2 regions of the Thioalkalivibrio sp. ALE21 genome follow, and region 2 is predicted to be linked to the other one. Evidence: riboswitches for the same ligand, from Rfam matches in the RefSeq annotation. Region 2 holds a riboswitch; the other holds the start of a gene.

Region 1 (4,327 bases), on a different contig from region 2:
AGAACGCATCACCCGCCTGGAACAGACCCTGCCGCACGTGGAGCCGGCGGAGCTGGCGCGCTGGCGGGAGGCCGGTGAACCGCTGCTGCTGGTGGACGTGCGCCAGCCGGAAGAGGCGCAGGGAGCGTCCATCGAGGGGGCCGTGAACATCCCTCGGCCCAAGCTGGAGGCCAGCATCGAGTCACATCTGGAGGATCCGGCGCAGCCCGTGGTGGTGTTCTGTGGCGGGCGCGGGCGTTCCCATCTGGTGGCCGAGAGCCTGCGCGCGATGGACATCGACGCGCGTGTGCTGCGCGGCGGATCGGCAGCCTGGCAGGAATATTGCGGCGGGTCGGGTTCCAATCCGAACCCGGGGTAGTCCTCCGTATGAGCAATGTGGTGACAGAAACGACATGAAAACCGGGGCGAGGACTGCCCATAAAGGCAGCCCTCCCGGTCCCCGGACCGGACGTCCTAGAAGTCGTACCGGACCCCGGCGTGGAGGAAGCGGCCGGGATCCGCTGCCAGCGAACTTTCATTGTCGGCATCGAACAGGTTGTCGATCCCGCCGCGCAGGGTCACGTCTTCCCAGGCCGCCGGCGCGTACTCCACGTTCAGACTGGTCAGGGTGAACGAGCGATCCCATTCGTCCCCGGCCACGCGTACCTCATCCACGTAGCGGCTGCGCAGCTGCAGGCGCAGTTCTTTCCTGGGCGTCCACAGCGCGCTCGCCACCATGGTGAGTTCCGGCGTGTCGGTCAGGGTCTCGCCGCTGTCCCGATCGATCGCATCCATCCAGGTGCCCCCCAGGCGCAGCTCCACCTGCGAGTTGAAGTCCGCGCCCAGGCGGGTCTCCACGCCGCGGGCGCGGGCGTTGCTCACGTTGCGGAACGTGCGGTAGTCGCCATCGCCCTGGGTCTGCGCGATCCGGTCATCGAACTCGGTATAGAACAGGCCCACGTCGTAATGCCCCGTGGTGGTGTCGCTCAGGCGCAGGTCGCCGGCGATGCCGAGCTCGGCATTGCGGCTGGTCTCGGGTTCGAGTTCATGGCGCGTCTTGCCGACAGCCGGATCGACGACATGGGCGCCCAGCACCCGCTGTCCGCGCGGGTTCAGGGTGTCCACGTGGAACGAACGCAGTTCCGGCAGCTTGAACCCCTCGGCATACTGCACGCGCAGCCGGGCCTCGGGGGCCAGGCGATAGACCGCACCGGCCTGCAGCGAGGTGTTGTCGACCTCGGTGGAGGTCTCGTCGTGGCGGGCGCCGTAGACCAGATCCAGACGGTCGCTGACCGCCCATTCGTGCTGCAGGAACACCCCGCCGACCCACTGGTCGTCTTCCGGCTCGTGCGCCGGTTCGCGGTCGCGGTAGGTCTGGTGCTGGTGTTCGAAGCCGGTCAGTACCGTGTGGCGGGCGTCGGGCCGCCAGGTGGCGGCGAAGTCGTGGACGCGGTCGGTGAAGGTGACCTCGCGCGGACCGAATTCGCTGTCCCCGGTGGTATCAAAGCCGAAGTCCGCGGCCTCGAGGAAGGTGTTGGAGCGGTCCATCTCGAACTTGCTTTCGTAGACCTGGTAATTCAGCTCCAGGGTGTCGGTCACGAACCATTCGGCGGCCACGGCCAGATCGCGCCGGTCGCTGTCCTCGCTGCGCTGTGCCGGGAACTGCAGGGCGCGCACCGGATCGCCATTGTTGTTCGTGTAGCCGGTGGCCACCGGCGGCCGCTCGTGCAGGAAGCGCCGCTCGCGCTCTTCGCGCAGCAGGCCGGCCTCCAGCTCCACGTTGAAGTCGTCGGTGAACCAGTGGCTGACGCCGGCGCGCAGGTTGTAGACCCGCGCGCTCTCGCGGCGGTCCTCGTCGAAGGCATAGCGGTCCTGGATCGCGTGGTCATCCTCCAGCGCGCCGGACTCCGACGGCCGGACCCGGTCGCCCTGCTCGGCGATGCGCACGTCGGCCGTGGCGTCTTCGGAATAGGCCTCGCGGTCCAGCACATCCGCCAGCAGCCGGAACCGGGTGTCGCGGGTGCCGCCGCCCAGAAACAGCGAACCGTTGATGCGCTCCCCGCCATCGGCGCTGGCGGGCATGCCGCTCTGCAGCTCCACGCTGCCTTCGAAGCCCGCATCCGGCTGGCGGGTGATCACGTTGATCACGCCGGCCACCGCATCCGAGCCGTACACCACGCTGCCGGGGCCCTTCACGATCTCGATGCGCTCCACGTGGCTGACCGGGATGCGGTTGAGCTCGAAGCCCCGGCCGGACGTGCCGCTGATGCGGCGGCCGTCCAGCATGTAGACGATGTCGGCGCGGCCGCCGCCGCGGATCGAGAAGCGGTTGCCGTCGGCACCGGTAAACAGGCTGGATCCGGCCTGCAGGGCCTCGTCCAGCATGGTCGCCCCGCTGCGACGGATGTCCTTGCCGGTGATCACTTCGGTGGAGGCGGGCGTGTTCTCCACCAGACGCTCGGTGCGGGTGGCCGCCGTTACGGTGACCTGTGGCAGTACCCGTGCGGAATCGTCGGGGTCTTCTTCGCCGGTTGCCGGCGGTGCCGCCAGCAACAAGGGCACGGCCGCGGCACCGCCCAGCAGGGCCGCGGGAAATCTCTTCTTCGGGAACATTGCGAACTCTCTTTGCGCACCGCCCGTGCGCCGTGGTCGTGGGTGTCGACCGCGGGGGGCGGGCGTGCGCCATCGTCGGCGCGTCGTGAACCGATGCGCAGCGATGCCGATCCGCCCGGTGATACCGCTCCCCGCGGTTCTCCGTTGTCCTCCGGGCCGGTCTCCGGGCTCGCGGGCTGGAGCCGTTGGCTCCGGGGCAGACCACCTTCCCGCGAAGCACGCCCTGAACGGACGCGTTCTTCGCAGTGGTTCGCATGGGTCTGCCGTGACCCGCCTACCGTTGCGGGGGCAGCGCCGGACTTGTGCGCAGGTCGAGGCCGGGCACGCACCGGACTTCCCGTTTCACTCGTCGTCGGGATGGCGACGAAGCACCCGGGGGAGGCGAAATATTAGTGAGAACTAATGTGTTGTGTCAAACCAACAGTGTCCGGGTGACCCACGGTCGCGGCCGCGGCCAGTGCCTGGCATGTGGTTTGCATTGGGATCCGTTCGGATGGATTAAAAAAGGGCCGCCGGGTCGGTGCGGGGGGCACCGAGAGCCGACGGCAAAATCCAGAAGAGATGGAGGAGAGAAGGGGCCAGGGGGCCCCTGCATGGCGAACCGACGCTGAGCTGCCGTCGACTCGACAATGGGAATTATACACGGCCGCAAATTGGAATCAATCCATATTCGAAAATTTTTGGAGATGGTTTTTCCCTTCTGACAGTGACTTGCGAGCGTTCGGGTGTCACGGGTGGCATTTTCGGGTATTAGCAGCTGCCAATATTCGCAGTTCAGAGCGTTACCGGATCGGCGGCATCGGCATGTGGCCGCGTCATGGTGGGAAATACGAGTTGGCAGGGAGATTGCTTCTTCCGGGCAGGATCATCAGCAAGAGGCCGACAGACCATGACGATGCACCCGAGAATGATCGATTGCGGCGGTCACCTGGACGCCGAAGCCCGCAAGCAGCACGAGCGTGAGCAGGCGGTCTTTCAGCGCCTGCTGGAGTCCCACGACGCAATCCGGAGGGAGCTGGAGTTCATCGAGGGGGGTACCCGGACGGTGACGACGGCAACGGACCCTGAACTGGCCGCGTTACTGCGCGTTCACGTCCCGGAGCTGCATCGGCGGCTGCGCGAGAGCGCCCACCTGCGCGATCGTGATCCGCTGTATCGCACCCTTTTTGCACAGCGCGGCCGCATCGAAGTGCACGTGGAGGAGCGGCCGGATGGCGTGGTCGTGGACGAAGTCAGCGAAGATCCGGATCTGGAGCAAAAGCTGCGGCAGCACGCCACGCTTGTGAACACCTTTCTGCTGGCGGCCCGGGAGGTGGCCAGCCAGTATCCGCCGATGGCGGATGAACCGGTTTCCGAACGGATCGGTCAGGTGGCCTGAACGGAGACGGAATCGCGGGGCCATCGCCCGGGCAGGGTGGTGTCCCGCCGCAGTTGAGCCTCTCGGGTTGCCCTTGTCCTTCGGTTTCTTCGTTTGCGAAAAGCCCGAAAACCATCTACATCGACAGGTGAACTACACCAACCCCGGAGGTTGAAGATGACCCGTTCAATTGGAGCTGCACTTGCAACGGGGGCCCTGATGGCGCTGGCCGCCGCACCCCTTCACGCCGATTCGGCCACGTTCAACACACCCAGCCTGACACCCGAAATCGCGACCAAGGCCGTCGAGGCCGCGGTAGATGCCTGTCGTGATCGCAACGCACAGGTGACCGCGGCGGTGGTCGACCGCTTCGGGACG
Region 2 (4,327 bases):
ATGGACGGGGACTGAGCGGCTCGTCCCCGGTCTTCCGCAGGCAGGAATGACTCCGGTGGGTGTTGTGGGGCACGGGGCTTTTCGCCTGCAAGCAGGTCCTACAAGTTCGCGACGATGTAGGAGCCTGCTTGCAGGCGAAGGTGGGGCTCCTGGTCAGGATAACGGAAAGGGGACCGCCGGGCGGCGGCCCCGGTTTCGGCGTTTTCCGCGTGGTTCAGCGGCGGCGGTAGTGGTCGTGGCAGGCGAGGCACTGGTGGCGTACGCCGTTCAGCGCCTCGGTGGCGCGTAGCTGAAAGGCCTTGTCCTCCAGGTCGTCGGCCGCCTCCACCTTGCTCTGCAGCCGCTCGGCGGCCTCGCGGTAGGACGCCTTGTAGTCCGCGAACTCCGGGTCCTCCCAGGCCGCGGGCAGGGCGCCGGGTTCGCCGGCCTGCGCCGGGGTCTCGCGCGCGAACCAGGTGTCGACGTCCGCGGCCCGCTGCGCCATCTCTTCGGCCAGCTCGGGCAGGCGCTCGGCGAACGGCGCGTCGTAGCGCAGGATCTGCTCGATGCTGCGGTAGGTGGCCGAGGTCCCCTGCATGCTCTGCTGACGGAAGCGCTGGAAGGCCTCGGTGGCGTCCACACCGGCCGGGTCGTCCAGGGTCTCCGCGTAGTCTTCGCCCCAGGGGCCCGGCATCGGCACGCTGATCTCGTCTTCCGCGCCGGCGGTACCGGTCGCTGCGAGCAGCAGGACCAGCGACAGGCCGGCCGTCAGCGGCCGGCGCGTGGATGGCATCCGTTTCATGGCGATTTTCCCTGTTTGTTCAGAAGCGGAACTGGTGCTGCAGGTGCAGCTGCCAGTTCGAGGTGTCGGTGTCGCGGTCCAGCCACATGAGCTGGGTCTTCTGCCGCTGCCCCCGGTGGTACCAGTTGAGGCCGGCGCCCCATTCGCACTGCCAGCGCTCGTCCCCGTCCAGATCGTCGCCGGCGTCGTGGCGCAGTACCGCGTGGCGGGCGGCGAGCTCGAGGCCCTCCAGCGGCAGCGACTGCGCCAGTTCCAGCTCGGCTCCCAGGTCGTGGTAGCTCGCGGTGCGGTCGGGGGAAACATCGCGGCGGTAGGCCGCCAGCGACAGCGAGGTATGGCCGAACTTGACCACCGCGTCGGCGGTGGCGGTGACCCAGTCGGCGCGCTGACGGTCGACCGTGTCTTCCTGCCCGCGGCTCCAGTCGCGCAGGTGGTTGCGGCTGGCGGCCTGCAGGCCGGCGCCCAGGGCCACGGTGCGCTCCACGGCCCGGCCCACCGTGGTGTTGTCGCGCGGGACCGACCCCACCGGGGCCCAGGCGCCGCGGGCGCTGAACAGGTGTCCGGAGGTGGAGGGCCGGTCGTCGCGCTGATCGAGACGGCCGCGGCCATCGAATATCCCGACCGCCCAGGCGCGGTCGTCGCCCGCGCCGCCCAGCAGGGCGAGGCCGGTGTCGCGTCCGGCCGGAATCTCGAACTGGTTGCCGGCGATGCTCAGTTCGGTAAACAGGCGGTTGGGACCGCCGATGTCCCGCGCCAGACCGAAGGGCACGGTGAACTGGCCCGCCCGCAGGCCCAGGTGTTCGCCCGGGCTGTATTCCAGCCAGATGTCACGCATGGACACCTCGCCGTTGCTGAAATCCGGCTGCAGGCGAAAGCTCAGTTCGGGGTGAAACAGGGTGCCCGAGGTGTCCAGCCAGGCGCGCCGGAAATCGAATTCGCTGCTGGAGTTGTCCGGATCATGTTCGTAGCTGTAGCGGCCCAGGATCAGCGGGTCCAGGGTGACCTGCAGGTCGTCCTCCGCGTCGCCGAATTCGAAACCGGCCTGCGCCGGCGCGATGCCCGTGGCCGTCACCAGGCACAGGGTAGCCAGGGCCGGCACGGCAGGCCGCCCCGGTCGGAGATGGATAGCTTTCATTGTTGTGATGCTCCCTTGGGGAGACACTGATTGCATCGCACGCCCGCGTTGGTACCTCCTGTTTTCCGAGACAAGGCGCGTCGTGCAGCGGGTAGTGGTTCTACCCGCAAGCGGCGCAACGCAGGACCGGGGAACATGAGGCACCAACCCCGAAGGGGCTCGGCCGCTTTTGCGCGCGCACGGCGTTGCGGCTCCCTTGTGCAGAATGACTGCACGGCGGTCACCGCGCCTTGTTCGCACGCAAAAGCGACTCGAGCGCGGGCGTGCGATGCAATCAGTGTCTCCCCGGGCGCGCGACCCCGCACGCCGTGGATGAAACGACGCCGGCAGTCGGGCAAGGGAGCAGGGGGAAGGGGGCGGACACGCCGGCCCCGTCCCGCTCGGCCGCCCGCCGCGGCGTCGGGTTTCCTCCAGGCCGGTCTCCGGACTCGCGAAGGGGGTGCAGGGCATCCCGGGCGGATCGCCTTCCCGCGGGCATCCCGTGGATGCGCCGCAGTGGCACTGGATCCGCCTGTCTCCGCCTACCGTTGCGGGGGCAGTGCCGGCATTGCGAACGTTCATTCACGCACCGGCTTCCCGATTATCCCCGGCGTTACAACGCCGGGGCACCTGAAGGCGAGCGGACTCTAACCGGGGGGAGGCGTCGCTGCAAATCGCCGACAGGTTGATCCGTGTCAACTTTAAGCGGGATTACGCTGCCAGGGGCCCTTCTACAGCAAACACTTCTTTTAGACTGAGTCCACGCATTCTCTTCCGCGCCCCGGCAGGGGATGTGTCCGCCAAAATAAAAAGGAGTGCACCATGCAGAACAACCGCATCTTCCGTGGCCTGCTGCTGTCGGCCTGTACTGCGGTGGCCCTGGGGCTGTCCGCCCCCGCGTTCGCCGGTGACTACGACGAATACCGTGACATGTTCGAGCCGCTGCCGGCCCTGCCGCCGATCCCGGCCGACAATTCCCTGACCGACGAGAAAGTGGAGCTGGGCAAGTTCCTGTTCTTCGAGCCGCGGATCTCCAGCTCGGGCGTGATCTCCTGCGCCACCTGCCACAACCCGGCGCTGGGCTGGGGCGACCGCATCCCGCGCGCGGTCGGCCACGACGGCCAGGTCGGCGAGCGCAACAGTCCGACGGTGCTGAACTCCGGCTTCTTCGAGGCCCAGTTCTGGGACGGCCGCGAAGATGACCTGGAAGGCCAGGCCCTGGGTCCGATCCAGGACGCCGTGGAAATGGCGATGCCGCTGGAAGAGGCGATCGCGCGCCTGGAGGAGTTCCCCGAGTACATCGAGATGTTCGACGCGGCGTACCCGGACTATGACGGCGACAACGTCGTGAACACCGATCACGTGGCCAAGGCCCTGGCTTCGTTCCAGCGCACCCTGAATACGCCGAACTCCGATCTGGACCGCTGGCTGGTGGGTGACGAGGATGCGATGACCGAGCAGCAGAAGCGCGGCATGGCCCTGTTCGCGGACAACGGCTGCGTGGCCTGTCATCGCGGCCCGGCGCTGACCGACTCGAATTTCCACCGGATCCAGGTGCCCGGCTCCGAGGACAAGGGGCGCTATCTGGTGACCGGGGAGGAACGCGACAAGTACGCCTTCAAGACCCCGACGTTGCGCAACGTGGCCCTGACCTACCCCTACATGAACAATGGCGAGACGGAAACGCTCAAGGAAGCCATTGAGATCATGGGTCAGGAGATGCTGGACACCGACTTCACGGAAGACGAGCTGGAAGACATCGAGGCGTTCATGCATGCCCTGACCGGCGAGATGCCTGATATCACCATCCCGGCCCTGCCGTGATGCACGGGGGGGTCGCGCAGCGCCTGAGCGTTGATGCGAATCCCTGCATCGAAGCCCCCTCCATGCGTGGAGGGGGCTTTTTTGTGCGTTATGGAGCCCGTGTGGCCGTAACGGTTATTCGACGGTGATGGTGATCTCTTCGGAGACCAGTGGGGGATCGAAGCTGATATGGCGGTAGTCCATGAACAGGAGCTGCAGGGTGTGAGTCCCGGGCTCCAGTTCGATTTCCCCTTCGGTCTGGCCACCTCCGAAGTGGTGCTTGTGATCGGTGAATGGCAGGGAGGCGTCGAGATCAACCTCGTCCAGTGGTTTGTTCACGAGCAGGTGATGATGACCGGTGTCGTCGGCCTCCACACCAGCCGGAGCGATGCCCATGCCACGCAGGCCCATCTGGACGTGTACCGGGCCTTCCACGGTGTCACCGTCCTGCGGGCTGATGAAATAGACCTCGGCATCCTCCGGGGCGGCGATACGTTCGAGGTCGGCAAGGGCCCCGGAGGCCAGGGCCAGTCCGCCGGCCAGGAGGGCCAGGCTGGATACTCGGGGAAACGGGAAGCTTCTCATGGCAGTTCCTTGGATCCGCATTCGGGTCTGCTGGGGGTTCCATT

What was found. A riboswitch is a leader RNA that binds a small molecule or an ion and turns the genes downstream of it on or off. The one in region 2 is predicted to bind cobalamin.
Region 1: it holds a riboswitch for cobalamin, as region 2 does, so the genes downstream of both, D893_RS12035 (TonB-dependent receptor) here and D893_RS01195 (porin) in region 2, are expected to answer to the same signal.

Annotation. Positions count from the first base shown of each region.
Region 1 is NZ_QKMA01000019.1:19,289-23,615, forward strand. It holds gene D893_RS12030 (rhodanese-like domain-containing protein) at 1-358, shown strand, start outside; gene D893_RS12035 (TonB-dependent receptor) at 454-2,592, opposite strand; cobalamin riboswitch at 2,729-2,983, opposite strand; gene D893_RS12040 (hypothetical protein) at 3,500-3,970, shown strand; gene D893_RS12045 (heme-binding protein) at 4,127-4,327, shown strand, end outside.
Region 2 is NZ_QKMA01000001.1:254,185-258,511, forward strand. It holds gene cobM (precorrin-4 C(11)-methyltransferase) at 1-15, shown strand, start outside; gene D893_RS01190 (cytochrome c) at 215-781, opposite strand; gene D893_RS01195 (porin) at 801-1,916, opposite strand; cobalamin riboswitch at 2,312-2,544, opposite strand; gene D893_RS01205 (cytochrome-c peroxidase) at 2,718-3,719, shown strand; gene D893_RS01210 (DUF4399 domain-containing protein) at 3,834-4,283, opposite strand.